DNA from 3 places in the Streptomyces sp. NPDC087300 genome. Region 3 is predicted to be linked to each of the others. Evidence: riboswitches for the same ligand, from Rfam matches in the RefSeq annotation. Region 3 holds a riboswitch; each other region holds the start of a gene.
The links. Region 3 has a riboswitch for thiamine pyrophosphate ahead of thiC (phosphomethylpyrimidine synthase ThiC). Riboswitches for the same ligand answer to the same signal wherever they lie in the genome.
Positions count from the first base shown of each region.

Region 1: it holds a riboswitch for thiamine pyrophosphate, as region 3 does, so the genes downstream of both, ACIO9J_RS10495 (thiamine ABC transporter substrate binding subunit) here and thiC (phosphomethylpyrimidine synthase ThiC) in region 3, are expected to answer to the same signal.
Region 2: it holds a riboswitch for thiamine pyrophosphate, as region 3 does, so the genes downstream of both, thiO (glycine oxidase ThiO) here and thiC (phosphomethylpyrimidine synthase ThiC) in region 3, are expected to answer to the same signal.

Region 1 covers NZ_JBIUYI010000002.1:1,093,953-1,103,511, forward strand. The annotation lists gene rpsB (30S ribosomal protein S2) at 1-753, shown strand, start outside; gene tsf (translation elongation factor Ts) at 856-1,692, shown strand; gene pyrH (UMP kinase) at 1,879-2,640, shown strand; gene frr (ribosome recycling factor) at 2,799-3,356, shown strand; gene ACIO9J_RS10485 (phosphatidate cytidylyltransferase) at 3,408-4,511, shown strand; gene rlmN (23S rRNA (adenine(2503)-C(2))-methyltransferase RlmN) at 4,604-5,710, shown strand; TPP riboswitch at 5,744-5,860, shown strand; gene ACIO9J_RS10495 (thiamine ABC transporter substrate binding subunit) at 5,937-7,022, shown strand; gene ACIO9J_RS10500 (ABC transporter permease) at 6,998-8,707, shown strand; gene ACIO9J_RS10505 (ABC transporter ATP-binding protein) at 8,707-9,559, shown strand, end outside.
Region 2 covers NZ_JBIUYI010000004.1:951,245-960,803, forward strand. The annotation lists gene pknB (Stk1 family PASTA domain-containing Ser/Thr kinase) at 1-540, opposite strand, end outside; gene ACIO9J_RS20020 (thiazole synthase) at 675-1,469, opposite strand; gene thiS (sulfur carrier protein ThiS) at 1,477-1,692, opposite strand; gene thiO (glycine oxidase ThiO) at 1,689-2,894, opposite strand; TPP riboswitch at 2,892-3,005, opposite strand; gene ACIO9J_RS20035 (NAD(P)/FAD-dependent oxidoreductase) at 3,136-4,356, shown strand; gene ACIO9J_RS20040 (Rv2175c family DNA-binding protein) at 4,607-4,972, shown strand; gene thiE (thiamine phosphate synthase) at 5,225-5,893, shown strand; gene metF (methylenetetrahydrofolate reductase [NAD(P)H]) at 5,997-6,914, shown strand; gene ACIO9J_RS20055 (hypothetical protein) at 6,967-7,854, shown strand; gene ACIO9J_RS20060 (phytoene desaturase family protein) at 7,904-9,427, opposite strand; gene ACIO9J_RS20065 (DUF4126 domain-containing protein) at 9,488-9,559, opposite strand, start outside.
Region 3 covers NZ_JBIUYI010000006.1:502,795-512,353, reverse strand. The annotation lists gene ACIO9J_RS27340 (metallophosphoesterase) at 1-354, shown strand, start outside; gene ACIO9J_RS27335 (hypothetical protein) at 535-1,425, shown strand; gene ACIO9J_RS27330 (hypothetical protein) at 1,426-2,460, opposite strand; gene ACIO9J_RS27325 (hypothetical protein) at 2,457-3,179, opposite strand; gene thiC (phosphomethylpyrimidine synthase ThiC) at 3,283-5,070, opposite strand; TPP riboswitch at 5,063-5,222, opposite strand; gene ACIO9J_RS27315 (YibE/F family protein) at 5,294-6,703, shown strand; gene ACIO9J_RS27310 (SsgA family sporulation/cell division regulator) at 7,008-7,445, opposite strand; gene ACIO9J_RS27305 (IclR family transcriptional regulator) at 7,549-8,274, opposite strand; gene ACIO9J_RS27300 (DUF5326 family protein) at 8,609-8,830, opposite strand; gene ACIO9J_RS27295 (cupin domain-containing protein) at 9,174-9,491, opposite strand.

The sequences.
Region 1 (9,559 bases), on a different contig from region 3:
AAGGAGACCGTCGCCCACGGCGGCACGGTCATGTTCGTCGGCACGAAGAAGCAGGCGCAGGAGGCCATCGCCGAGCAGGCGACCCGCGTCGGCATGCCCTACGTGAACCAGCGCTGGCTGGGCGGCATGCTCACCAACTTCTCGACCGTCTACAAGCGTCTGCAGCGCCTCAAGGAGCTCGAGCAGATCGACTTCGAGGACGTCGCCGCTTCGGGTCTCACCAAGAAGGAGCTCCTCGTGCTCTCGCGCGAGAAGGCCAAGCTGGAGAAGACCCTCGGTGGTATCCGCGAGATGTCCAAGGTGCCCAGCGCCGTCTGGATCGTGGACACCAAGAAGGAGCACATCGCGGTCGGTGAGGCCCGGAAGCTCAACATCCCGGTCGTCGCCATCCTCGACACCAACTGTGACCCCGACGAGGTCGACTACAAGATCCCGGGCAACGACGACGCGATCCGCTCCGTCACCCTGCTCACCCGCGTGATCGCCGACGCCGTCGCCGAGGGCCTCATCGCCCGTTCCGGCGTGGCCACCGGTGACTCGAAGCCGGGCGAGAAGGCCCAGGGCGAGCCCCTGGCCGAGTGGGAGCGCGACCTGCTCGAGGGCGAGAAGAAGGCCGACGAGGCCCCCAAGGCCGAGGACGCCAAGGCTGACGAGGCCAAGGCCGAGGACAAGCCGGCCGAGGCTGCCGCCGAGGCGCCCGTTGCTGAGGCGCCCGCCGCCGAGGCTCCGGCCGCGGACGCCGAGCAGGCCTGACCCTCACAGGTTCGGTAGTTGACGGCGGGGGCCCGATCGGCCCCCGCCGTTCACCCGTAGACCTTCGTAGATCTTTCAGACTTCGAGAGAGAATTTTCGATCATGGCGAACTACACCGCCGCTGACGTCAAGAAGCTCCGTGAGCTCACGGGCGCCGGCATGATGGACTGCAAGAAGGCGCTGGACGAGGCCGAGGGCGATGTCGACAAGGCCGTCGAGGCCCTGCGCATCAAGGGCCAGAAGGGCGTCGCCAAGCGCGAGGGCCGCTCCGCCGAGAACGGCGCCGTGGTCTCCCTCATCGCCGACGACAACACCTCCGGTGTCATCGTCGAGCTGAAGTGCGAGACGGACTTCGTCGCCAAGGGTGACAAGTTCCAGGCCGTGGCGAACAACCTCGCCGCCCACGTCGCCAAGACGTCCCCGGCCGACCTCGCGACGCTGCTCGCGTCCGAGATCGAGGCCGGCAAGACCGTCCAGGCGTACGTCGACGAGGCCAACGCCAACCTCGGCGAGAAGATCGTCCTGGACCGCTTCGCGCAGTTCTCCGGCGCCTACGTCACCGCGTACATGCACCGCACGATGCCCGACCTGCCCCCGCAGATCGGTGTCCTCGTCGAGCTGGACAAGGCCGACGCCGCCGTCGCCAAGGGCATCGCGCAGCACATCGCCGCCTTCGCGCCGAAGTACCTCTCCCGCGAGGACGTCCCGGCCGAGGTCGTCGAGTCCGAGCGTCGCGTCGCCGAGGAGACCACCCGCGCCGAGGGCAAGCCCGAGGCCGCGCTGCCGAAGATCGTCGAGGGGCGTGTCAACGGCTTCTTCAAGGAGGCCACCCTCCTCGGTCAGCCGTACGCGCTGGACAACAAGAAGTCGGTCGAGAAGGTTCTCGCCGAGGCCGGTGTCACCCTGAAGCGCTTCTCGCGCATCAAGGTCGGCATCTGAGTCCGTACCGCGATCGACGGTAGACCCCGCTAGGGTCGACAGCGGTCGCCCGCGCACGGCACCTCGTGCGTGATGTACGACCGCAGGATCTGACGAGGAGGCCATTGCCGAGCATGGGATGCGAACGACACCCCACCGGCAGTGGCCTTCTTCGCATGTGTGCCAAGTAAGAGAAGCGAGAACCACATGACCACCAAGGCCGACTCGAAGAGTGACGACGACAAAGTTGCCGGACGCTTCCTGCTGAAGCTCTCCGGCGAGGCGTTCGCCGGTGGGGGCGGCCTCGGGGTCGACCCCGACGTGGTGCACGCCATCGCCCGCGAGATCGCGGCCGTCGTCCGTGACGGCGCCCAGATCGCCATCGTGATCGGCGGCGGCAACTTCTTCCGCGGTGCCGAGCTCCAGCAGCGCGGCATGGACCGGGCCCGCTCCGACTACATGGGCATGCTCGGCACGGTCATGAACTGCCTCGCCCTCCAGGACTTCCTGGAGAAGGAGGGCATCGACTGCCGCGTGCAGACCGCCATCACGATGGGGCAGGTCGCGGAGCCGTACATCCCGCTGCGCGCCGTGCGCCACCTGGAGAAGGGCCGTGTGGTCATCTTCGGTGCGGGCATGGGCATGCCGTACTTCTCCACCGACACCACCGCCGCGCAGCGCGCCCTGGAGATCGACGCCGAGGCGCTGCTCATGGGCAAGAACGGGGTGGACGGGGTCTACGACTCCGACCCCAGGACCAACCCCGACGCGGTGAAGTACGACGCCCTCGGCTACGGCGAGGTCATCACCCAGGACCTGAAGGTCGCCGACATGACCGCGATCACGCTGTGCCGGGACAACAAACTGCCCATCCTCGTCTTCGAGCTGCTCTCCGAAGGCAATATCGCCCGAGCCGTCAAGGGTGAGAAGATCGGCACACTCGTGGGCGACCAGGGAAGCCGGGCCTGACCCCAGGGACCTGGGTCAGCCTCAAGGGACGTACGCGAGACGCCCCTTGAGGGGATGGACAAAGCCCTGCCGGTCGGACACCGTGCAGGAAAGAGACGCGACGCAGCCGGCCGCCCCCGTGCCATGCCGGGCCTACTCAAGACACGCAGGAGCAAGTGGTGATCGAAGAGACCCTCCTCGAGGCCGAGGAGAAGATGGAGAAGGCCGTCGTGGTCGCCAAGGAGGACTTCGCCGCGATTCGCACCGGCCGTGCGCACCCGGCGATGTTCAACAAGATCGTGGCTGACTACTACGGCGCGCTGACGCCGATCAACCAGCTGGCCTCGTTCTCGGTGCCCGAGCCGCGGATGGCCGTGGTGACCCCGTTCGACAAGAGCGCGCTGCGCAACATCGAGCAGGCGATCCGCGACTCCGACCTCGGCGTCAACCCGAGCAACGACGGCAACATCATCCGTGTGACGTTCCCGGAGCTCACCCAGGACCGCCGCAAGGAGTACATCAAGGTCGCCAAGACCAAGGCCGAGGACTCCAAGATCTCGATCCGTTCGATCCGTCGCAAGGCCAAGGAAGCCTTCGACAAGGCGATCAAGGACGGCGACGTCGGCGAGGACGAGGGACGCCGCGCCGAGAAGGAGCTCGACGACACCACCGCGAAGTACGTCGCACAGGTGGACGAGCTGCTCAAGCACAAGGAAGCCGAGCTGCTCGAAGTCTGATCGAGGTCCGATCGAGGCTGATCGAAGTCCGAGGAATCAGGAAAGCGATCCGTGAACGACTCTTCCTGGGGGGCGCCGCCCAGAGCCGGGTATTGGGGGCCGCCCGACCAGGGGCCTGGTCAGGGGGCGACCCCGGCAGGTCCCGCGTACGATGCGCAGGACGCGCTGTTTCCGTCTGAGACGCAGCCCATGCCCATCGTGCCCGACGTACCCGTGAGCGGCGGAGACCAGGACGACGACCGGGGGGCCACTCGGATGGGCGGCCCCCTGTTCCGTGACGAGCCTCCGCAGGAGCCCATGCCCAGCGCACCACAGCCCGCCCCGGCAGCACCGCAGAAGAAGAGCGCGGGCCGCGACCTCGGGGCGGCCATAGGAGTCGGTGTGGGACTCGGCGCGGTGATCATCGCGTCGCTGTTCATCGTGAAGGCCGTCTTCGTCGGCGTCATAGCTGTCGCCGTCGTGGTCGGTCTTTGGGAGCTCACCTCCCGGCTCGAGGAGCGCAAGGGCATCAAGGCGCCGCTGGTCCCGCTGGCGGTGGGCGGCGCGGCGATGGTCGTGGCCGGCTACGTCCGCGGGGCCGAGGGCGCCTGGGTGGCGATGGCGCTCACCGCGCTCGCCGTCCTGGTGTGGCGCATGACCGAGCCTCCCGAGGGCTATCTGAAGGACGTCACCGCAGGGGTCTTCGCGGCCTTCTACGTGCCGTTCCTCGCGACCTTCGTGGCGCTGATGCTCACCGCGGACGACGGCCCGCAGCGCGTCCTGACGTTCCTGCTCCTGACCGTGGTCAGCGACACCGGGGCGTACGCGATCGGCTGGCGCTTCGGCAAGCACAAGCTGGCGCCGCGCATCAGCCCCGGCAAGACCCGCGAGGGCCTGGTCGGCGCGGTCACCTTCGCGATGGCGGCGGGCGCGCTGTGCATGCAGTTCATGATCGAGGACGGCACCTGGTGGCAGGGCCTGCTCATCGGCTTCGCGGTCGCGGTGAGCGCCACGCTCGGCGACCTCGGCGAGTCCATGATCAAGCGGGACCTCGGCATCAAGGACATGGGCACGCTGCTGCCGGGCCACGGCGGCATCATGGACCGCCTGGATTCCCTGCTGCCGACGGCGCCGGTGGTCTGGCTGCTGCTCGTGATCTTCGTCGGGTCCGGCTGATTGCCGGTCTGACCTGCGCATTCATGCGTGAGGGGCTCGTTGTCCACAGGGCGGCGAGCCCCTTGTCGTATGTCTGCGACACTGGAAGGACCATGCCTGTACCCGGAGAACTCACTTTCGTCGCGCCCCGCGGGGCCAAGAAGCCGCCGCGGCATCTCGCCGACCTCACGCCCGCCGAGCGCAAGGAAGCCGTCGCCGCCATCGGCGAGAAGCCGTTTCGCGCCAAGCAGCTCTCGCAGCACTACTTCGCGCGGTACGCGCACGACCCGGCCGAGTGGACGGACATCCCCGCCGGTGCGCGCGAGAAGCTCCGTGAGGCGTTGCTGCCCGATCTGATGTCCGTGGTGCGGCACATCAGCTGTGACGACGACACCACCCGCAAGACGCTCTGGCGGCTCTTCGACGGGACGCTCGTGGAGTCGGTGCTCATGCGGTACCCGGACCGGGTCACCATGTGCATCAGCTCCCAGGCAGGGTGCGGGATGAACTGTCCGTTCTGTGCCACGGGACAGGCCGGTCTGGACCGGAACCTGTCGACCGGTGAGATCGTGCACCAGATCGTCGACGGCATGCGGGCGCTCAGGGACGGCGAGATTCCGGGCGGTCCCGCGCGGCTGTCCAACATCGTCTTCATGGGCATGGGCGAGCCGCTCGCCAACTACAACCGGGTGGCCGGTGCCATCCGCCGCCTCACCGACCCGGAGCCGGACGGCCTCGGGCTCTCGCAGCGCGGGATCACCGTCTCGACGGTCGGTCTCGTCCCGGCGATCCACCGGTTCTCCGACGAGGGCTTCAAGTGCCGCCTCGCCATCTCGCTCCACGCGCCGGACGACGAGCTGCGCGACACCCTCGTCCCCGTGAACACGCGGTGGAAGGTGAACGAGGTGCTCGACGCGGGCTGGGAGTACGCGGCGAAGTCCGGCCGCCGGCTCTCCATCGAGTACGCGCTGATCAGGGACATCAACGACCAGGCGTGGCGGGGTGACCGGCTCGGCCGGCTGCTCAAGAACAAGCCGGTGCACGTGAACCTGATTCCGCTGAATCCGACGCCGGGCTCCAAGTGGACCGCTTCGCGGCCCGAGGACGAGAAGGCGTTCGTCGAGGCCATCGCCGCCCATGGGGTGCCGGTGACCATCCGGGACACCCGGGGCCAGGAGATCGACGGAGCGTGCGGGCAGCTCGCCGCGGCCGAGAGGTAGTCTGGCGGGCGTACGCCTCGTACATACATCTGCATATTCCGACAGGGGAGCGCCACAGCGCTGAGAGTGCGGCACCTTGGACAGGTGGGCCGCAGACCCTCTGAACCTCGCCCAGGTCATTCTGGGTAGGAAGTTCGGTCATTACTCAAGCTGTTGCGCCCTGCCCGCGGCCTCTTCGCCGTGGGCGGGGCCGCGTCTTCTCCTGGTCACCCAGGAGGAAGTTCCAGTGAGCACCACCAAGAAGGTCACGTTCACCGCGGTCGCGGTGGGCATCGGGCTCGTCGCGCTCTCCGCGTGCGGCGGCTCCGACAGCGGGTCGGGCACGAGCGACTCCAAGAGCGTCACGCTCGTCAGCCACGACTCCTTCAACGTCTCCAAGGACGTACTGAGGGACTTCGAGAAGCGCTCCGGCTACAAGGTCAACGTCCTCAAGGACGGGGACGCGGGCGCCGCCGTCAACAAGGCGATCCTCTCCAAGGACAACCCCCAGGGCGATGTCTTCTTCGGCGTCGACAACACCCTGCTCTCGCGCGCGCTCGACAACGGGCTCTTCCAGACGTACCAGGTCGAGGGCGCGGAGAAGATCAAGCCCGAGTTCCGGGTGGACGCGGACAAGCACCGGGTCACGCCCGTGGACAGCGGTGACATCTGCGTCAACTACGACAAGAAGTACTTCGCGGAGAAGAAGCTGGCGCCGCCGAAGTCCTTCGACGACCTCGCCAAGCCCGCGTACAAGGACCTGCTCGTCACCGAGAACGTCGCGACGTCCTCGCCGGGGCTCGGCTTCCTGCTCGGCACCGCGGCCAAGTACGGCGACGGCGGCTGGCAGGACTACTGGAAGAAGCTCAAGGCCAACGGCGTCAAGGTCGTCGAGGGCTGGGAGCAGGCCTACAACGAGGAGTTCTCCGGGTCGGCCGGCGGCAAGAAGGCCAAGGGTGACCGGCCGCTTGTCGTCTCGTACGCCTCGTCGCCGCCCGTCGAGGTCCTCTACGCCAAGCCGCAGCCCAAGGAGGCGCCGACCGGCGTCGCGACCGGCACCTGCTTCCGGCAGGTCGAGTACGCGGGGCTGCTCAGCAACGCGAAGAACACCAAGGGCGGCAAGGCGCTCCTGGACTTCCTCGCGGGCAAGGAGTTCCAGGAGGACATGCCGCTGAACATGTTCGTGAACCCGGTGCGCGAGGGCACGAAGCTGCCCGCGCTGTTCACCGAGCACGGCGTGACGGTCGACAAGCCCGAGACCCTGGACCCGAAGAAGATCGCCGACAACCGCGAGCCGTGGATCAAGTCGTGGACCTCGCTCGTAGTGAAGTAGGCGACGCGGCCGGGAAGGCCGGGGCCCGCTCTCGCGCGGGCCTCGGCCGGGGGAGCGCGGCGCGGCTCGGTCTGATGGCCGTGCCCGTCGCGTTCTTCGCGCTCTTCTTCGCCTATCCGGTCACGGCGATCGTCGCGCGCGGACTGCACGTCGACGGTGTCTGGCGGTTCGGGCGGATCACCGAGGTGCTCGGGCAGTCCGACATCCGGGACGTGCTGTGGTTCACCACCTGGCAGGCGCTCGCGTCGACCGCGATCACGCTTCTGGTCGCGCTCCCCGGCGCGTATGTCTTCGCGCGCTTCGACTTCCCGGGCAAGCAGGTCCTGCGGGCCGTCGTGACCGTGCCGTTCGTGCTGCCGACGGTCGTCGTCGGGACCTCCTTCCTCGCGCTGCTCGGCCGCGGCGGACTCCTCGACGAGCTGTGGGGCGTGCGCCTGGACACCACGGTGTGGGCGATCCTGCTCGCGCACGTCTTCTTCAACTACGCCGTCGTCGTACGGACGGTCGGCGGACTCTGGTCGCAGCTCGATCCGCGCCAGGAGGAGGCCGCGCGGATGCTCGGCGCCTCGCGCTGGACGGCCTGGCGCACGGTGACACTGCCCGCGCTCGGCCCCGCCGTCGCGGCCGCCGCGCTGATGGTCTTCCTCTTCACCTTCACCTCCTTCGGCGTCGTGCAGATCCTCGGCGGGCCCGCGTACTCCACCCTTGAGGTGGAGATCTACCGGCAGACCGCACAGCTGCTCGACCTGCCGACGGCCGCCGTCCTGACGATCGTGCAGTTCGCCGCGGTCGGGCTGATTCTCGCGGTGCACGCGTGGACGGTGCGGCGCAGGGAGAGCGCGCTGAAGCTCGTCGACGCGTCGGCCGTGGCACGGCGGCCGCGCGGGGCGGCGCAGTGGACGCTGCTCGGCCTGGTCATGGCGACGGTCGCCGTGCTGATCCTGCTGCCGCTCGGGGTGCTGATCCAGCGGTCCTTCGACGGTCCCGACGGCTTCGGATTCGCGTACTACAAGGAGCTGACCTCGGCGGAGGGCGGCGCCTTCCTCGTGCCGCCGATCGAGGCGGTCTGGAACTCGCTCCAGTACGCGGTCGTGGCGACGGCCATCGCGGTCGTCATCGGCGGGCTCGCCGCCGCCGCGCTCACCCGCAGGGCCGGGCGGCTCGTGCGCGGTTTCGACGCGCTGCTCATGCTGCCGCTCGGGGTCTCCGCGGTGACCGTGGGCTTCGGCTTCCTGATCACCCTGGACAAGCCCCCGCTCGACCTGCGCTCGTCCTGGATCCTGGTGCCGCTCGCCCAGGCGCTGGTGGGCGTGCCCTTCGTCGTACGCACCATGCTGCCGGTGCTGCGCGCGGTGGACGGGCGGCTGCGCGAGGCTGCCGCCGTGCTCGGGGCCTCGCCGCTGCGGGCCTGGCGCGAGGTCGACCTGCCGATGGTGCGGCGGGCGCTGCTGATCGCCGCCGGGTTCGCCTTCGCGGTCTCGCTCGGCGAGTTCGGCGCGACCGTCTTCATCGCGCGGCCGGACAACCCGACCCTGCCGGTCGCCGTGGCACGGCTGCTCGGGCGGGCCGGTGACCTCAACTACGGCCAGGCGATGGCCCTTTCGACGATCCTCATGGTGGTGTGCGCGGTGTCGCTGCTGCTCCTCGAACGCATCCGTACCGACCGCACCACGGGGGAGTTCTGATGACGGACGCACTGCTGAGCCTGCGGGACGCGACCGTACGTTTCGGGGCGCGGGCCGCGCTCGACGCCGTCGACCTCGACGTCGCCGAGCACGAGATCGTCTGTGTCCTCGGGCCCAGCGGCAGCGGCAAGTCGACGCTGCTGCGGGCGGTCGCCGGGCTCCAGGGCCTGGACGCGGGGCGGGTCCTGCTCGGTGGGCAGGACCAGGGCGGGGTGCCCGCGCACAAGCGGGGCGTCGGCCTGATGTTCCAGGACCATCAGCTCTTCCCGCAGCGTGACGTGGCGGGCAACGTGGCCTTCGGGCTGCGGATGCACGGCGCTTCGCGGGGCGAACAGGCCGACCGCGTCGCCGAGTTGCTGGAGCTCGTCGGGTTGCCGAAGGCGCAGCGGCGCGCGGTCGCCGCGCTCTCCGGCGGCGAGCAGCAGCGGGTCGCGCTCGCGCGGGCGCTCGCCCCGCGCCCCAGGCTGCTCATGCTGGACGAGCCGCTCGGCCAGCTCGACCGTTCGCTCAGGGAGCGGCTCGTCGTCGAACTCAGGGAACTCTTCGGGGAGTTGGGCACCACGGTGCTCGCCGTCACGCACGACCAGGGCGAGGCGTTCGCGCTCGCCGACCGGGTCGTCGTGATGCGGGACGGCAGGATCGCCCAGTCCGGCAGCCCGCTGGAGGTGTGGCAGAGCCCCGTGGACGAGTTCGTGGCGCGCTTCCTCGGCTTCGACAACATCGTCGCGGCGACGGTGTCGGGCGGCGGCGCGGACACCGTGTGGGGCAAGGTGCCCGTCCCTGAGGACACCCCGGCGGGACGGCACACGCTCCTGGTGCGCCCGGCGGGCGTACGGCTCGTCGCCGCCGACG
Region 2 (9,559 bases), on a different contig from region 3:
GACGGTCCCGAGGATGGTGCCCGTCGTGTTCGTGACGGTGTCCACCGCGCGCACGAGCCCGAAGTCGGCGACCTTGACCCGGCCGTCGTCCCCTATGAGCACGTTCTCCGGCTTCATGTCGCGGTGCACGAACCCGGCGCGGTGCGCGGCGCCGAGCGCCGCGAGGACCGGCTCCAGGATGTCGAGCGCGGCCCTGGGCTGCAGGGCGCCGCGCTCGCGCAGCACGTCGCGCAGGGTGCAGCCCGCGATGTACTCCATCGCCAGGTAGACGTACGAACCGTCCGTGCCCTGGTCGAAGACGCCCACCACGTTCGGATGGGAGAGGCGGGCGATCGACTTGGCCTCGCGGATGAAGCGCTCGACGAAGGACGCGTCGGCGGCCAGCGTCGGGTGCATCACCTTGAGCGCGAGCTCGCGGTCGAGGCGGATGTCCACGGCCCGGTAGACCGTGGCCATCCCGCCGACCGCGATGCGTCCGTCGATCCGGTAACGGCCGTCGAGCAGCTGCCCGACGAGCGGGTCCTGAAGGGTCGTGTCCACGGAGGGAGTCTACGAGCAGGCACCGACAGGCCATCCCGTGCGGGGGGATTCACAGCCGTACTGCAGCCGAGCTGTAACAGGCCTCCCCGGCACCCGGCCCCTCAGAACGGGACTCCCTCAGAACGACGGCCCCCTCAGAACGCGGGCCGCTCCGGATCCAGCCGCGCCATGCCCGCCGCCGGCGAGGACGCCTCCGCGAAGTGCCGCCGCGGGATCCGCCCGGCCCGGTACGCGAGGCGCCCCGCCTCGACGCCGTGCCGCATGGCCTCGGCCATCAGGACCGGCTCCTGCGCGCGGGTCACCGCGGAGGCGAGCATCACCCCGGCGCACCCCAGCTCCATGGCGAGCGCCGCGTCGGAGGCGGTGCCCGCGCCCGCGTCCAGGATCACCGGCACGCGTGCGTGCTCCACGATCAGCTGGAAGTTGTGCGGATTGCGGATGCCGAGCCCGGAACCGATGGGGGAGCCGAGCGGCATGACCGCCGCGCAGCCCGCGTCCTCCAGCTTGCGCGCGAGCACCGGATCGTCGTTGGTGTACGGCAGCACCGTGAAGCCGTCGTCGACCAGGATCTCCGCGGCGTCCAGGAGCTCGACGGGGTCGGGCAGCAGGGTGCGCTCGTCCGCGATGACCTCCAGCTTCACGAGGTCGGTGCCGAGCGCCTCGCGCGCGAGACGGGCGGTGAGGACGGCCTCGCCCGCGGTGAAGCAGCCCGCCGTGTTCGGCAGGACGCGGATGCCGAGCCGGTCGAGGACGGAGAGCACGGAGCCCTGCACGCCCGGGTCGAGGCGGCGCATCGCGACGGTGGTCAGCTCGGTGCCCGACGCGACGAGGGAACGCTCCAGGACGTCCAGGCTCGGCGCTCCGCCGGTGCCCATGATCAGGCGCGAGGAGAGGGTGAGACCGCCGATGAGGAAGGGGTCGTCCGCCATGGTCGCTTCAGCCTCCCTGGACGGCGGTGAGTACTTCGACGCGATCGCCCGCGCCGAGCGCGGTGCTGGACCAGCGCGCGCGGGGTACGACGGTTTCGTTGAGGGCGGCGGCCACTCCGGAGTGGGCCGTGGTGAGGGTGGCGACGAGGGCGCCGAGCGTGGTGCCCGGGGCGATGTCCCGTGCTTCTCCGTTGACGGAGACGGCGAGCGGTGTGGTGGTCATGCGGGCTGCTCCGTAAGGGCGGCAGAAGGGGCGGTGGCGGGGGAGGGCTCGGCGAAGCGCCGTGGGGTGAACGGGCTTGCCTCGTCCGGTAGTTCGCCGGTGACCAGGGCGTGCGCCAGCACGTCACCCGTGAGGGGCGTCAGCAGGACGCCGTTGCGGTAGTGGCCGGTGGCCAGGAGCAGTCCCGCGAGGTGCGTCGGGCCGAGCATCGGCGCGTTGTCGGGGGAGCCGGGGCGCAGTCCCGCGCGGGTCTCGGTGAGCGGCAGCTCGGTGATGCCGGGGACGAGTTCATGGGCGTCCCTGAGCAGCTCGTAGACGCCGCCCGCGGTGACCGTGGTGTCCCAGCCGAGCTCCTCGCTGGTCGCGCCGACGACGAGCTCGCCGTTCTCCCGGGGCACCAGATAGACGTGGCTGCCGCGCACCACGGCGCGCACGGTGCGGCTGAGGAACGGCGCGTACGCCTTCGGCACCGTCAGCCTGAGCACCTGCCCCTTCACGGGGCGCACGGGCGGCAGGACGTCGTCCGGGACGCCCGCGAGCCGCCCGCTGAGGCTGCCCGCCGCGAGCACGGTCTGCTCGGCGGCCAGCTCGGTGCCGTCCGCCGTGACGATTCCGCGGGCGCGGTCGCGTACGACCGAGAGGCGCTCGGCCCAGTCCCGGTGGAAGACCACCCCGGCCCGCTCGCAGGCCACCACGAGGGCCGCGGTCAGCCGGCGCGGATCGACCTGGTGGTCGCCGTCCACCCGCAGCCCGCCGCGCACGCTCGGGGCGAGCATCGGTTCGAGACGGCGGCACTCGCGGCCGCTCAGCCACTCCGATTCGAGCCCCGACCTGCGCTGTAGCGCGTGCAGTTCGCGCAGGTGGGCGCGGTCGTCGGCGTCGAGCGCGACGGCGAGCGTGCCGCAGGCGCGGTAGCCGAGGTCGTGGCCGCTCGCCTCGGTCAGCTCGGCGGCGAAGTCCGGATAGCGCCGCGCGGATTCCAGGTTGAGGCCGAGCAGCGTCTGCTCGCCGTAGTGCAGTTCGGTGACGGCGGCCAGCATGCCCGCGGCGACCTGCGCCGCGCCGCCGCCCGGTTCGGGGTCCACGACCGTGGTGGACAGACCGCGCTGCGCGGCCCGCCAGGCCGTGACCAGGCCGATGATGCCGCCTCCGACGACGAGGACGTCGGTGGTGGCGGACGATGATGTCGCAGGGGAATGCATGGGCGTCCAGCCCCTCCCTTCGCCGGCATGACCCGGATCAGGTTCGTACGGTCGGAGGCCGTCTCAGCCTCCCTCTCAGCCCGGTGCGTCCGGGCTCCCGCGAGTGTTCTGCACCGGCCACCCTAGCCCTTCACTTCCGGCCGCAGTAGGGGAGCTGTCCGGGTATGCGCAGTGACGGTGTGTCAAAGATCTCCTCCGCGGCCTCTGAATCCGGGCGGGGCCGCCGCCCTAAGGTGATCGGGTGAGCGAGCAGCAGAGGCACGCAGAGCGGCACGTCGTCATCGTCGGTGCGGGGATGGCCGGTGTGCAGACCGCCGTCGCCCTGCGCGACCAGGGCTTCGAGGGACCGGTCACCCTGATCGGTGCGGAACCCCACCAGCCCTACGACAGGCCGCCGCTGTCCAAGGCGGTGCTGCTCGGCAAGGCGGAGGGCTCCGCCTTTGACATCGACTTCGAGGCGCTCGGCATCGGCCTCGACCTCGGCCGCGAGGTCACCGGGGTGCGCCCCGCCGACCACGAGCTGGACACCGCCACGGGCCCGGTCGGCTACGACGTCCTGGTCCTCGCGACCGGCGCGGCCCCGGTCCAGCTGCCCGGCACCGAGGGCGTCCGCGGCGTCCATCTCCTGCGCACCCTGGACGACGCCGAGCGGCTGCGTCCCGTGCTCGCCGAACAGCACGACGTGGTGGTCGTCGGCGCGGGCTGGATCGGCGCCGAGTTCGCCACTGCGGCGCGCGAGGCGGGCTGCGCGGTCACCGTGGTCGAGGCGGCGGAACGGCCGCTCGCGGGCGCGCTGCCCGCCGAGGTCGCCGCCCCCATGGAGGGCTGGTACGCGGACTCCGGAGCCACCCTGCGCACCCACGCGCGCGTGGCGCGCGTCGAGCCCGGCGTCGTGGTCCTCGCCGACGGCACCCGGCTGCCCGCGGGCGCCGTCGTCGTCGGCATCGGCGCCCGCCCCGCGACCGACTGGCTCACCGGCTCCGGCATCGAGCTCGGCGCCCACCGCGAGGTCGTGGCCGACGACCGGCTGCGCACCTCCGCGCCCGACGTGTACGCGGTCGGCGACTGCTCCTCCTTCCCCTCCGGCAGGTACGGCGAGCGCCTGCTCGTCCACCACTGGGACAACGCCCTCCAGGGCCCGCGCACGGTGGCGGCGAACATCGTCGGCGAGGATCCGGCGCCGTACGACCCGGTGCCGTACTTCTGGTCGGAGCAGTTCGGCCGCTTCGTGCAGTACGCCGGCCATCACGCGGGCGCCGACCAGCTGGTCTGGCGCGGCGACCCGACGGGCGCGGCCTGGTCCGTGTGCTGGCTCCGGGACGGCGCCCTGGTCGCGGTCCTGGCGGTGGGCCGCCCCCGCGACCTGGCCCAGGGCCGCAAACTCATCGAATCAGCCACCCACCTGGACCCCACCCTGACATCGGACCCGTCGATCCCGCTGAAGAAGGCGGTAGCCCCGTAAGAACCGGGCTCCGTGGCGGGGGCCCCGTAAGTGGCGCGGGGAACTGCGGCCCCGAGACGGGCCCCGTTAAGGGGCGCGGGGAACTGCGCGCCCAGCCCCCACGGGCCCGCGCTCCGAACACAACCGTCCCCCCCGGGGCCCGGCAGCCGAAGCAGAAGCGTCGCCCCCGAGCCCGGGGAACAGGGGGCCCACCCCCAGAGGAAGCACGCCCAGTTTCCGGCCCCCGGCCAGAGATGGCACGCTTGGACCCGTGACCGAGATTGACGCAAAGACCGATGCTCTCGTCCCCGCCTGGCTCCACCTCCCCGACATCGCGGAAATGCTCGATGTCGAGGTGACGCGTGTGCGCCAGCTGGTCAAGGAGGGCCAGCTGATCGCCGTGCGCCGTGGTGAGAACCGCGCGCTTCAGGTGCCGGCCGCCTTCATCGACGGCGACAAGGTCGTCAAGGGCCTCGCAGGCACCCTGACGCTCCTGAAGGACGACGGTTTCTCCGACGAAGAGATGCTCGAGTGGCTCTTCACCCCCGACCCGACCCTGCCCGGCACCCCCGCGCAGGCACTGAGCGAGAATCGCGGCACGGAGGTGAAGCGCCGCGCCCAGGCGCTCGCCGTCTGACCTGATCGAACCGTTCGACGCAGGGGCCGTGGGGGGGGGGGGGGGCCCCCCCCCCCCCCCCCCCCCCCGCCCCCCCCCCCCCCCCCCCCCCCCCCCCGCGCCCCCCCCCCCCCCCCCCCCCCCCCCGCCCCCCCCCCCCCCCCCCCCCCCCCCCCCCCCCCCCCCGCGGCGCGGGGGGGGGGGGGGGGGGGGGGCCCCCCCCCCCCCCCACGGCCCCTTGCGCACCGACACCGACAACGGGGGGACCTCTTCATGGCCACCAAGCCCGCGCCCGCACGGCTCGCCGACGCCCGGCTCTACCTGTGCGTGGACGCCCGCAAGCGCCAGGGAGACCTCCCGGAGTTCCTCGACGCCGTCCTCGCGGGCGGTGTCGACATCGTGCAGCTGCGCGACAAGGGCATGGAGGCCGGCGAGGAGCTGGAGCACCTCCAGGTCTTCCGCGACGCCTGCCGCAGGCACGGCAAGCTGCTCGCGGTGAACGACCGCGCGGACGTCGCGCACGCCATCGGCGCCGACGTGCTGCACCTGGGCCAGGGCGACCTGCCCGTGCCCGCGGCCCGCGCCATCCTCGGCGCCACCGGTGACGACGTGCTCGTGGGCCGCTCCACGCACGCCGAGGCCGAGGCCGCGGCGGCGGCCACGCAGGACGGCGTGGACTACTTCTGCACGGGACCGTGCTGGCCCACGCCCACCAAGCCGGGGCGCCACGCCCCCGGGCTCGACCTGGTCAGGTACACCGCCTCCCTCGGCACGGGCCGCCCCTGGTTCGCGATCGGCGGCATCGACGCGGGCAACCTCGACGAGGTGCTCGACGCGGGCGCTTCCCGGGTCGTGGTGGTCCGCGCGATCACCGAGGCGGAAGACCCCGGTGCGGCGGCCGCCGATCTCGCCGAGCGGCTGCGCGCACGTACGTCTGTATGAGCAACAGCCCGGGAGTGTCCGATCCGTGGACAACAGCCCGGCAAAGCGGACAATTCGCGGAGGCGTGGTTGGGCGACCGGCGCAGCCTGGCTAACCTGCGGGTATGGCCCTAGGCACAGCTTCGACCAGGTCTGACCGTGCGCGCACGGTGCGAGACATGCTCGCGACCGGCAAAACGACATTTTCCTTCGAGTTCTCCGCGCCGAAAACGCCGAAGGGCGAGCGGAACCTGTGGAACGCGCTGCGCCGGGTCGAGGCGGCCGCGCCTGACTTCGTCTCCGTCACGTACGGAGCGGGTGGTTCGACCCGCACCGGCACCGTCAAGGAGACCCAGCAGATCGTCGCCGACACGACGCTCACGCCGGTCGCCCATCTGACCGCGGTCGACCACTCCGTGGCCGAACTGCGCAACATCATCGGGCAGTACGCGGACGCGGGCATCAGGAACATGCTCGCGGTCCGCGGCGACCCGCCGGGCGACCCGCTGGGCGACTGGATCGCCCACCCCGAGGGCCTCACCTACGCCGCGGAACTGGTCGAACTCATCAAGGAGTCCGGTGACTTCTGCGTGGGCGTCGCGGCCTTCCCCGCGATGCATCCGCGCTCGCCCGACTGGGAATCGGACACCCGGCACTTCATCGACAAGTGCCGGGCGGGCGCGGACTACGCGATCACGCAGATGTTCTTCGACCCCGAGGAGTACCTGCGGCTGCGCGACCGCGTCGAGGCCGCGGGCTGCGAGACGCCGATCATCCCCGAGATGATGCCGGTCACCAACGTCCGCCAGCTCGAACGGCTGCCCCAGCTCAGCAACGCCGTGTTCCCGGCCGAGCTGAAAGAGCGCATCCTCTCGGTCAAAGACGATCCCGCCGCTGTACGCTCCATTGGCATCGAGTTCGCAACGGAGTTCTGCGCGCGGTTGCTGGCCGAAGGCGTGCCGGGGCTGCACTTCATCACGCTCAACAACTCCACGGCGACGCTGGAGATCTACGAAAATCTGGGCCTGCACCACCAGGCCTGACCGGCCGTACCCCGGTACCCACGGGGAACAGTCGCAGGGGAGAGGGGCGTACATGGGCTGGGCGGTCCTCTACATCGCGTTCGGATTCGTCGCGCTGTGGCTGCTGGGCGAGGTGCTGTTGCAGTACAAGGCGAGGCTGCGCTGGCGGCTGCTCGCCTTCGTGGGCTTCCTCGGCGTCGTCCTCGGCGTGCTGATGCCGTCGGTGTGGGTGATCGGCCTCGGCGCCGTCGCCTTCGCCACCGGCCAGACGTATGTGACGCTGTCGTTCCGCAAGGGCTTCTCCACCGGCTGGGCGCTCGGCGGGCAGCCGGGCCTCAGCAAGCGCCGCAGGGGTTCCGCACGGGGCGCCGCCGCACAGGACGCGGCGGAGGCCAAGGACCCGACGCTCCAGGTGTCCGACCTGGAGTTCGAGGTCCCGCCGCCGCCCGCGCACGACCCCGACGGCCTCGGCGCCCCCGGGATATACGAGCCGGAGCCGCTGCCGGACGACACCGGCCAGTACGGGGTCTACAGCGACGCGGCGTACGCGCGCCAGCAGGGCACGGACGAGGTCTACCAGGGGGACGGCTACGGCTACGACGCCGCCGCCTTCACCGGATACGACCAACAGGCGTACGCGTACGACGAGACCGGCCAGCAGCAGTACGCCGCGTACTCCGACCCGTACATCGGCACGCAGACCTACGGCGCGGGCCAGAACTACGACGCCTACGGCGACCAGCAGCAGTACGCCCCGTACGGCGGGGACACCTACGGCGGGCTCGGCGAGACCTACCAGGAGACGCCGCCCGGCGGGGTCTGGGTGCCGCAGCAGCGCAGCACCGACGACCCCTACGCCGGTGAACTCCCGCCGGAGCAGCCCTATCCGTACCAGGGCGGCCAGGGCCACAACGGGGGCTACGACAACTCGGGCTACAACGAGCAGCAGTACCGGTACTGACCGGGGCCGCGGCACCGGTACCGCGCAGGCGCGAGGGTGCCGCCGCGACTCACTGCGAGCCGCGGAACTCCGGCCCCTCGACGATCAGACCGGCGACCAGCGTGCCCGACATGCCCGCGTGCGGGAGGCCGCCGCCGGGGTGGGACCAGCCGCCGACCGCGTAGAGCCCTTGCACGCGCGTGCTGTTGGACGGGTGCAGATGCCTGCCGTCGGCCGCGGCGAGCGTCGGGGCGGGGACCGCGCCGCCGACGGCGCCGGTGGCCTCCGCGATGTCCGACGGAGTGCGGACCTCGTGCCACAGGAGCCGCTCGCGCAGATCGGGCACCGCGCGCGTGGCATGGGCGATCAACTGCTCGGCCCGCGCGGCGAAGACGTCCCGGGAGGCCTGCCCGGGGGTCCCGGGGAACGCGGGCACCGTCGCGGTCAGGGTCACCGCCTCGTGCGCCTCGTCCGGCACCGACGCCGGGTCCCCGGGACGCGTCACGGTGACCGTGGGACGGTCCGCCATCGCGTCGCCGCCGCCGAACAGGCACGCCAACTCGGCCGCGCGGTCCGCGGCGTGCACCACGGTCCGGTGCGGTGCGCCCTCGGGACGGGCGCCCGAGAGGGCGAGCAGGACGGTCAGACGACTCGGCATCCCGGACCGGGCGGGCGCGTCCTCGGCGGCGCGGATCTCCACGCCGGGCAGCAGCTCCGCCAAGGCGGCGGGGGCGACCCCGGCGACGACGAAGTCCGCATCGGCCACGCCCCCGTCCGCGAGCTCGACGCCCGCCGCCCTGCCGTCCTTCTCCACGATCCGCGTCACCGCCGCGCCGAACACGAACTCGACCCGGCGGGCCAGGCACCGCTCGTACACCGCCTGGGCCAGGGCGCGCATGCCGCCCGTCACCGACCAGGTGCCGAAGGTCTGTTCCAGATACGGCAGGATCGCCGCGCTCGCCGGTGCCGTCCGGGGATCGAGGCCGGCACCCAGCGCGAAGTGCTCCAGGAGCGCGCGCAGCCGGGGGTCGTCGCCCAGCTCGAACTCGGCGATCTCACCGAGCGTCACCGCGCGCCGCTCCCGGCGCAGCACCCGCTTCCTGGCCACCGAGGGATACGGCTCGCGCTCGGCGAACACCTTCCAGTCCGCCCACAGCGGCTCTTCGAGGAGCGGGCGGCGGGTGCGGTCCCAGGCCTCCCGGGCGCGGTTCATGAACGCCGCCCAGCGCTCGCCCGCGCCGTCCCCGAGCGCCGCGTCCAGGGCCTCTCCCACGCCCGCCCGCGAGGCGTTCGGCAGATCGGCCGCGGTGCCGTCCGCGAAGACGTGGCGCACGGCGGGCTCGACCTGGGAGAGCTCGACGCACTTCTCCAGGGGCTCCTTGCCCGTCTTGACGAACAAGTCGCGGTAGACCGCGGGGAGCTGGAGCAGCCCGGGGCCCGTGTCGAAGGCGAAGCCGTCCCGCTCGACGCGGCCGACCGCGCCGCCGAACGTCTCCCCGCGTTCGTACACCACCACCCGGTGGCCCGCGACGGCCAGCCGGGCGGCGGCCGTCATGGCGCCCATCCCGGCGCCGATCACCACAATCCGTGCCATGCCAGGGACTTTATCGGCCGCCACTGACAGTCACGCCGGAGCCCCGGCCCCGGCGGACGCTCAGGGCGGCGGCGGCGGTGGTCCGGTCCGGCCCGCGAGCAGCTTCTCCTCACGGCGCTGCGCCCTGCGCCG
Region 3 (9,559 bases):
GGTGACTCGATCGAAGCGGTGAACGACACGATCCGCGAGACCCTCACGCGCAACGACGCCGACGAGTGCTGGGACCTCTTCCGGAAGTTCACCAAGCGCTTCGCCTTCCGCGACGAGTCGGGACCTTCGGCCGTACGCGAACTCCTCGACATGTACGGCGGCACGCGCATCGTGCACGGCCACAGCCCTATCCCCTACCTCCTGGGTGACGTCGGCTCCGAGGACGAGTCGGACGGGGGCGGTCCGGTCATCGAGGGACCGCACGTCTACGCGGAAGGCCTCGCCATCGCCATGGACGGCGGAGTGACCATGGCCGGAAAGCTACTGGTCCAACAACTCCCCCTGGGTATCTGAGCATTAGTTGGGCAGGGGCCCCCTTACAGGATCACGCTGGCCAGGGGGCCTATTTCTGGAAACCCCCTGTCACCGCGTGCCGTCACGGCTCTACCATCGGCTTATCCGTAGCAGGCTCCCCTCCGTTTCTGCCCAACGGCTCGTAGCCATGCGAGCCCTAGCCCTACGGAGCATCGGGGGATGCACATGAACAGCGCTCCACACCTGCTCAATGAGGACCGCCCCGAGTATGAGCGGATCCTCGATGAGGCGCTGCGCACCGCACCTGACCGACCGGAACTCGCCGCAGTGGGCCAGCGGCTCAACACCGAACAACTGCGCACCATGGCCCTGAACGCGACAGCACTGATCACGGCCGCGGCAGCGACCGAGTACGCGCACTACGTGAAGGTTCGCGAGGAGTTGCGCGAACCTCGACCGACGTCCACGTCGATCCGTGAAGGGAGTGGACAGAGCGCCGCGGAGTCGGGCTCCGGCGGCGTCAGCCTCGCCACCACGATGGGTGAGGTGGCCGAACCAGCGGCAGCGGGAGCCGGGGCGATCGCCGTCGTCGCGGTCCTCGCACCCGTCCTCGCGGGGACGGCGGCCGCGATCTTCCTGCTCGTCGGCTACATCCTGAAGATGCTCAACCCCGAGCCCGCCTTCGCGGACACCCTGCTCACCGCGGGATGGCTGTTCGGCGCGCTCACCGCAGGGGGCATCCTGGTCGCCGCGGTCGGTCTGCTCCTGACCGCCCTGCGCAACGGGTCCACCTCGCTCCAGGCGGCAGGACCGCACGGCGAGCGCTACAAGGAGGTGGACCGGGCCAGGGAAGCCTGGGGCCGGGCACTTCTGGAGCGGGGCATCGTGCCGTTCCTGCGGGAGGCCCTGACGGACCCGCGTACGAGCCGCGCGGCCCGCACTCTGACGTCGGGATCCGATGCGGGGAGCAGCCGCATGCCCCAACTCGGCTATCACCGGCCGGGATTCAGCAGCCCGGACGGCGGCCCGACGGCGGGTCCGCGGCCGAGCTACTCGAGCCCCGACTTCTCCAGCCCGGACTTCGGCGGGCCCGATCACAAACCGGAGTAATCAGCACGTCATCGAGGCGCCGCTGCCGGCGAGCGGCGGCGCGAACTCGAGGCGCACGGCAGGGGATCGGGGAAGGAGTACGGCCACGCCGTGGGCCCGGGACCAGCGCTCGGGCACGAGGACGTACTGCCCCCCGGACTGCAGCATGAGCTTGAGCCCGTCGTAGCGGAAGCGATAGGCGGCCTTGGGGTCCCGGCAGCGGGTCTCGCGCACTCCCGGTGCGGTGAGGCTGAGACTGTCCGCGCTGTAGACGATCGCGTACGGATAGGTGGGCAGGCCCGCGACGAACTCGCGCGCCCTGGTCTCACCGACGGCGGCCGCGTAGTCGTTGGCCGCCCAGAAGAGCCCGAGCCCCACGAGCACGAGGACGACGCCCCACTCGGCGAGCGCGGCCGCGGCGGGGCGGGGGCTCGGTGGGGACGCTGCCGGAAGCGCAAGCGGGATCGGCGGTTCCGTGCTGCCGTCTTCGGCCTCGTCTGTGTCCTCCCCGTCGTCCGTGTCGTCATCCGTGGCGTCGTCCGTGTCGTCGACCGGCGGTGGCAGGCCGGGGAGCGTACGCCACAGGTGGAGCGTGTACGCGAGGAGCAGCACGCCGCCCGACAGGCTGAGCGGGGCCGCCACGAGGATGCCGCGGAGGAAGAACCCCGGGGCGAACACGGACCAGAAGCCGCCGAGCGTGAGCAGCGCGCCGACGCCGGTCACGACGGGCAACGCACGCCGCAGCAGCCGGAGTTCCGCACCGGCCGTGAGGCGTCTGCGCAGCAGGTCATGGCCCCAGAAGGCGAGCAGCGCGACGCCCGCCGCGACCAGGAGGGGCACGTAGAGCGCGTCCAGGCTGCGCAGCAGATAGTCGGTCGTGCCGAAGCCGAGGACGGTGGAGTTCACGCCGAAGTAGTCGAAGAACCAATAGGCGTGGTGCCAGCCGAAGTAGTAGAGCAGGGCCGTGATCATGCTGGTGGGGGCGATGATCGTGCCCACGATCGTCCACAACTGCTGGATGCCGAGCGTGCCTTCGGCCGGCTCCTGTGCGGTCATGGAGCGGGAGCGATGGACGGCGGAGAGACGGAGACGGAGTCCGCGGGCGGGGATCCGTCAGGGGGTGAGCCGTCGGGCGGGGAGCCGCCGCCCGGTGTGCCGCCCGCGCAGGGGCCGAGGCCGATGATCGTCAGGACGGAGTCACGGTCGACCTCCGTGCCCGCGGCCGGGGAGATCGCCACGAAGCCGCACTCTTCGACGTCGGCGGTGTCGGCCGGGGGCAGGCTGGTGCTGTACTGCCGTTCGAGCCGGAGACAGACCGTGCCGTCCTTGCAGGCGGTACGGACGTCGTTCTGGATCAGCTGCCAGGTCTGCTTGCCGAAGTCGGTGACGGCGTCGAACGGCCGTCCCCTGTAGTTGATCGAGGGAATGTGCAGCGGCGAGGTCGGCACCTTTCCGCCGCCACCGTCGTCACCGCCGTTGCCCCCGTTGCCCCCGTTGTCTCCTCCGGAGTTGCCCGTGCCACCGGCCGTGGTCGAACCATCGGTGGTCGAACCGCCGGTGGTCGAACCGTCCGTGGCTGAGCCGTCGGTGGATGAGCCTCCCGTGGTCGTGCCGCCGTCGACGACGCCGCCCCCGGAAGCGGCGACCCCGCCTCCGGACGTACTCGATCCACCGCTCCCGTCGTCGCCGTCGCCCCCGCAGGCCGCGGTGGGCAGGCACAGAAGACTCAGGAGCAGGAGAACGGCCGGCCGGGGTGTCCGCAGAGATGTCGCCATATCGCACCACCTATGGCACCTATGCCCTGAACTGTGTGGTCTCAGGAGAATGGCACTCTGCGGACACGCCCGTCTACGGTCCTGCCCACGGGCGGGAGTTCGCTCAGTCGGCGATCGGCAGATAGACCCGGTTGCCCGCCGCGGCGAACTCCTTGGACTTCTGCTCCATGCCCGCCTCGATGTCGTCCGAGTCCAGGTCACCGCCGTGCTGACGCCGGATGTCCTGCGAGATCTTCATCGAGCAGAACTTCGGCCCGCACATCGAGCAGAAGTGCGCCGTCTTCGCGGGCTCGGCCGGCAGCGTCTCGTCGTGGAACTCCCGTGCCGTGACCGGGTCGAGGGCCAGGTTGAACTGGTCCTCCCAGCGGAACTCGAAGCGCGCGTCCGAGAGCGCGTCGTCCCAGTCCTGCGCGCCCGGGTGCCCCTTGGCCAGGTCCGCCGCGTGCGCCGCGATCTTGTACGTGATGACGCCGGTCTTCACGTCGTCGCGGTTGGGCAGGCCGAGGTGCTCCTTGGGCGTGACGTAGCAGAGCATCGCGGTGCCCCACCAGCCGATCATCGCGGCGCCGATGCCGGACGTGATGTGGTCGTACGCGGGTGCGATGTCCGTGGTCAGCGGGCCGAGCGTGTAGAACGGCGCCTCCTCGCAGATCTCCTGCTGAAGGTCGATGTTCTCCTTGATCTTGTGCATCGGGACGTGCCCGGGGCCCTCGATCATCGTCTGTACGTTGTGACGCTTGGCGATCGTGTTGAGTTCCCCGAGCGTGCGCAGCTCGGCGAACTGCGCCTCGTCGTTGGCGTCCGCGATGGAACCGGGGCGCAGGCCGTCACCGAGGGAGTACGTCACGTCGTACGCCGCGAGGATCTCGCACAGCTCCTCGAAGTGCTCGTAGAGGAAGCTCTCCTTGTGGTGCGCCAGACACCAGGCGGCCATGATCGAACCACCGCGCGAGACGATGCCGGTCTTGCGGCGCGCGGTGAGCGGGACGTACGGAAGGCGCACGCCCGCGTGCACCGTCATGTAGTCCACGCCCTGTTCGGCCTGCTCGATGACCGTGTCCTTGTAGATCTCCCAGGTCAGCTCCTCGGCCTTGCCGTCGACCTTCTCCAGGGCCTGGTAGAGCGGGACGGTGCCGATCGGGACGGGGGAGTTGCGCAGGACCCACTCGCGGGTGGTGTGGATGTTGCGGCCCGTGGACAGGTCCATGACCGTGTCGGCGCCCCACTTGGTAGCCCAGGTCATCTTGTCCACCTCCTCCTCGATGGAGGAGGTGACCGCGGAGTTGCCGATGTTGGCGTTCACCTTCACCAGGAACCTCTTGCCGATGATCATCGGCTCGATCTCCGGGTGGTTGACGTTCGCCGGGATCACCGCGCGGCCCGCGGCGACCTCGGCGCGTACCACCTCGGGGTCGAGGTTCTCGCGGATCCCGATGAACTCCATCTCGGGCGTGATCTCGCCGCGCCTTGCGTACGCGAGCTGCGTCACCGCCTGGCCCTGACGGCCGCGTCGCGGCTGGCGCGGACGGCCCGGGAAGACCGCGTCGAGGTTCTTCAGGCCGCCGCGCGGCGAGGTGTGCTTGATGCCGTCGTCCTCGGGACGGGGCGGGCGGCCCGCGTACTCCTCGGTGTCGCCGCGGGCGATGATCCAGTTCTCCCGCAGCGGCGGCAGGCCGCGGCGGACGTCGGTCTCGGCCGACGGGTCCGTGTAGGGACCCGAGGTGTCGTACAGCGTGACGGCCTTGCCGTTGGTGAGGTGCACCTGGCGGACCGGCACCCGCAGATCGGGGCGCGAGCCCTCGACATACGCCTTGTGCCAGCCGATGGACTTCCCGGCCTCAGCGCCCTCGGGCGAGCTGGAGGCAGGCGTGCGTGCGTCCGATGTGGTCATGAGACCTACTCCCTACGCCGGCATTACCCGGTAACAGGTTCGGCGGTCGACGCAGCGGATTCCGTACGGCTCGTGCACGATTCGTTCGTGCCGTTGCGTACGAAGGTCAGCGCCCTCTCAGCCCGGTGCTCCGAGCTCCCGCGATTGCAAAGGTGGCTCCACGCTAGCGTCATGTCGGGCGCGCTGAACAGAGGGCCCCCTCCGTTCTTGCGATGATCGGGCAGTGACCACCACAGAGCCGCCGTCCCAGCCGCCCGTCACCGAACCGCCTCATGGGGGCCACGGACACGGGCATTCCCACAGTCACGGCCCTGCCGCGCCGGTCTCCAAGCACCTGCGCAAGGTCATCGCCGCGGTGCTGATTCCTTTCGCCACCGCGGTGGTCGTGGGGCTCATGGTGCTCTGGCCCGGCGGCGCGCCCGCGCACGAGCGGACCGGCGTCGGCTTCGACCGGCAGATGCAGTCGGCGAAGGTCACCAAGATCCTCGAACTCCCGTGCAAGGACCTCAACGCCTCGCAGACCCCGCCCAACGGCGACACCTCCACCGCCGAGGGCCAGTCCGCGCAGTCCCGCGCCGACGGCGTCTGCAAGAAGGCGACGATCGAGGTGAGCAGCGGCAAGGACGAGGGCCGCACCTTCCACGAGATCATCCAGCCGGACTCACCGCGCCAACTCCACACGGGCCAGCAGGTGGTGGTCGCCTACGAGCCCAAGGCACCCGAGGGGCTCCAGTACTCCGTCACCGATGTGAACCGCAAGATCCCCATGGCGCTGCTCGCCGGGATCTTCGCGCTCGCCGTCGTCGTGGTGGGCCGGCTGCGCGGTCTGATGGCTCTGGTCGCGCTCGCCATCAGCTTCATGGTCCTGACGTTCTTCATCCTGCCCGCCATCCTCCAGGGCTCGAACCCACTGGTCGTCGCGGTGATCGGGGCGAGCGCCATCATGCTGATCGCGCTCTATCTGTGCCACGGACTCACGGCCCGCACCTCGGTCGCCGTCCTCGGCACGCTGATCTCTCTCCTCCTCATCGGACTGCTCGGTTCGCTCTTCATCGGCTGGGCAGCGCTGACCGGCAACACGGACGACAACACCGGGCTCATCCACGGCCTGTACCCGTCCATCGACATGAGCGGTCTGCTGCTCGCGGGCGTCATCATCGGTTCGCTCGGCGTCCTCGACGACGTGACCGTCACCCAGACCTCGGCGGTCTGGGAACTGCACCAGGCCAACCCGACGATGGGCTGGCGCGGCCTCTACCGCGCGGGCATCCGCATCGGCCGCGACCACATCGCCTCGGTCGTCAACACCCTCGTCCTCGCCTACGCGGGCGCTGCGCTGCCCCTGCTGCTCCTCTTCTCGATCGCACAGTCCAGCGTGGGCACAGTCGCCAACAGCGAGCTCGTCGCCGAGGAGATCGTCCGCACCCTGATCGGCTCGATCGGCCTGGTCGCGTCGGTGCCGGTGACGACCGCGCTGGCCGCACTCGTGGTCTCCGCGGACCGCTCGACGGGACCGGCCGGCGCGGTCCCCGGTCCGGCTGCCGGTGCCGGTGCCGGTCCTGCTTCCAGCCCCGCTGCCGGTGCCGCACGGCCGTCCCTGGGCGGGGGCAGGGGGCGGCGCCGGAAGCGGTGAGTTCTGACCGGGGTGTTTCTTGGGGGCGGTGTGGTGTTGAGGGGCGGTATTGAGGCGGATGGGGCTGGGACGTGTCGAGGCGGGCAGCGCTGGGGCGGATGGCGCTGGGGCGGGCGGTGTTCAGCGTGATGCCGGCGTCGGGCGCTGCTAGCCGTGCGTTGCTAGTCGTGCGTTGCTCTCGGTGTTGGTATCGGGTGTTGCTGTCAGCCGTGCCTGTGAGCGCCGCCGGGAGGCGAGTGCGCCGCTGCGGATGCCGTGAAATGCATCAATCCGCCATTCACCCCCGCCCGTTGACGACGGCGGTTCAGCCCGCGTTCTGCTCCTCGGCGAGGATGCGGTCGAGCGCCTCGTCGAGATGCGTGTCGAAGTCGGCGAGCGCCCGCTCCTGCCCGAGCGGCACCAACTTGTCCGTACGGTCGAGGAACGCGAGCAGCGGCGGGATGCCCACCCTGAACAGCGCCTGGTCCCCGCCGACCTGAAGCCTGATCAGCGCCTCGTCGAGCAGCTCGGGGTCGGTGGGCTCGATGCGCACGTCGCCGTCACCGCACGGCCTGCCCACCCCGTCGACCAGCAGCTCCCGCCCGAACGCCCAGGTCACCGGGGCGTCCCCGGGCAGGTGGAACGTCAGCCGCACGGCATAGGGATCGCCGGTCTCATAGCGCAGCTCCACCGGGATGCGGAACGACAGCTCCTCGGAAACGAGGAAGCTCATCATGACCTCTGCCTGCACCGACTCGCCCATCGCGCCCTACCCCGTCGCTTAGCCCTCGAGTGGCCAGGAACCAACTCCCTGACACTCCTGGCATCTTGCTTAACGTGCACACCAGATCACAAGGAGTGAGTTTTCAGATGCTGATAGAGAAGGCGAGTGTCCTTAGTAGCTTTCCGATCTCGCTCTGCAATCGCTCCGCGGCGGGAAGCAGCCGCTCCGCCTGGCTCAAGGGAACGGAAATGGCCAAGGTCGCCGCGGTGTCCCCCACCGTGATCGGAATCGCGGCGCAAACCGTCCCGAGCGCGTACTCCTGACGCTCCACGACGGGCCGCATCCGCCCCATCGCGTCGAGCCTGCGCAGGAGCGTCCGGTCGTCCCGTACCGAGTAGCGCGTGATCGAACGGACCGGGTAGCGGTCGATGTGGTCCTGGCGTGCCTCATCGTCGAGTTGGGCGAGGAGGCACTGGCCGATCGCGTGGGCATGTCCCGTCTCACGGAAGTCCGCCCACTCGTGGACCGCGGGGTTGCTCGGAGTGTCGGCGACGGCCACGAGCTCGATCTCGCCCTCGCGGTACACGGCGAAGTACAGCGGGACGCCGATGGTGTCGCGCCAGTGCTCCAGAGCCTCCCGGATCGTGCCGCGGCGATTCTGCTGCGCCCCGCTGCTGCTCAACCGCTCGGCAGCCTCGCCGAGCACGAACAGCCCCTTGTCGCGGCGCAGATAGCCCTCGTGGGTCAGGGTGCGCAGCAAGTGATACGCGGTGGGAAGGGCGAGTCCCGCCTCACGGGCCAACTGCTTGGCGGGGGCGCCGTGCAGATGCGAGGCCGCGGCTTCCAGCAGCCGCATCGCCCGCTGCACGGAGCCGATGAGGGTGGGTGCGCCGGTGGGCGTACTGCTGGTGTCCGCCAGTGAGCGGGTGAGGTCGACCGCGGCCAAGGTTCACTCCCGAAGCGCGTGGGGGTCCGCCCCGGCCCGGAGCAACACGGGAGAGGGCCGGGCACCCGTGCGCGGGGCTCGTACCCCCGCGTCGGTTTTCGGACTCTAACCCTTGGTCAGCGCGTGATGACGTCCCGCGGGGAAACTTCCCCCTGCCGAGGGAACCGTTGCGAAAACGCACCGAACGCACTTCGGACGAACACGCTTCAACCGCCGTGGCGCCAACGCCGGTCGGGCGAAACGTCCGCGCGGAACATCACCAGTCGCTGCGCGACGAGGACGAGCCGGATATGAACTTCCGTACGACATAGATGAGTCCACCGACCAGGGCGACGAATATCAGCGCCTTGAAGAGCAGCGCGACGACGAAACCGACGACGCTCGCTATCAGACCGCCGAACACGACCAGGGCGATGACAGGCACCGCGATCCACTTCACCCACCACGGCATTCCCGAAAAGATCTCCTTGGCCGCCATCGTCCTTACCTCTCTCCGCATCCGTGCGGGTTCCTGATATCTCCGCAGGTTCCCGTCTTCCTGCATTCGATGCTAGGTGGCCAAAGGGCTCCGTGGGGGCCTCGGATCCCCCGTCCTCCCCTGACCTGACCCTGAGAGAACCCCGAGGTCGCAGCCCTGATCCGATCAGACCCCCGGGGGATCGGGAGAGGTCGGAACAGGGGCGGGACCCAGAGGTTTGAAGACCTGGAAGTTCGCGGACCTGGCGGTTTCGCGGAGTTGGCGGCTCAGCCCTCGGGAGGAGAGCGGCCGTTCAGCCCCGGGAAGGGAGCGGCGGCTCAGTCCCCTGGAGGGAAGCGGCGGCTCAGCCCTCCGGAGGGGAGAAGACGACGAGCACCCGGAGGTCCTCGCTGATGTGGTGGAACTTGTGGGCCACGCCCGCCGGCACATAGACGACGCTGCCGCGCGCCACCGCCGTGGTCTCCATGCCGACCGTGATCGAGGCCCGGCCGCTCACGACCATGTACACCTCGTCCTGCCCGTGCGGCTGCTGCGGGTCGGACTCCCCTGCGTCGAGCGCGTACAGCCCCACCGACATGTTCCGCTCCCGCAGGAACTGCAGATACGCGCCGTCGTTGGCGGCGCGCTCCGCCTCCAGCTCGTCCAGTCGGAATGCCTTCATCGCCTCGTACGCCCCTTGCCCTGCTCGTGAACCGGTGGTGCTCGACCGACCGCTCCAGACCTACGTCT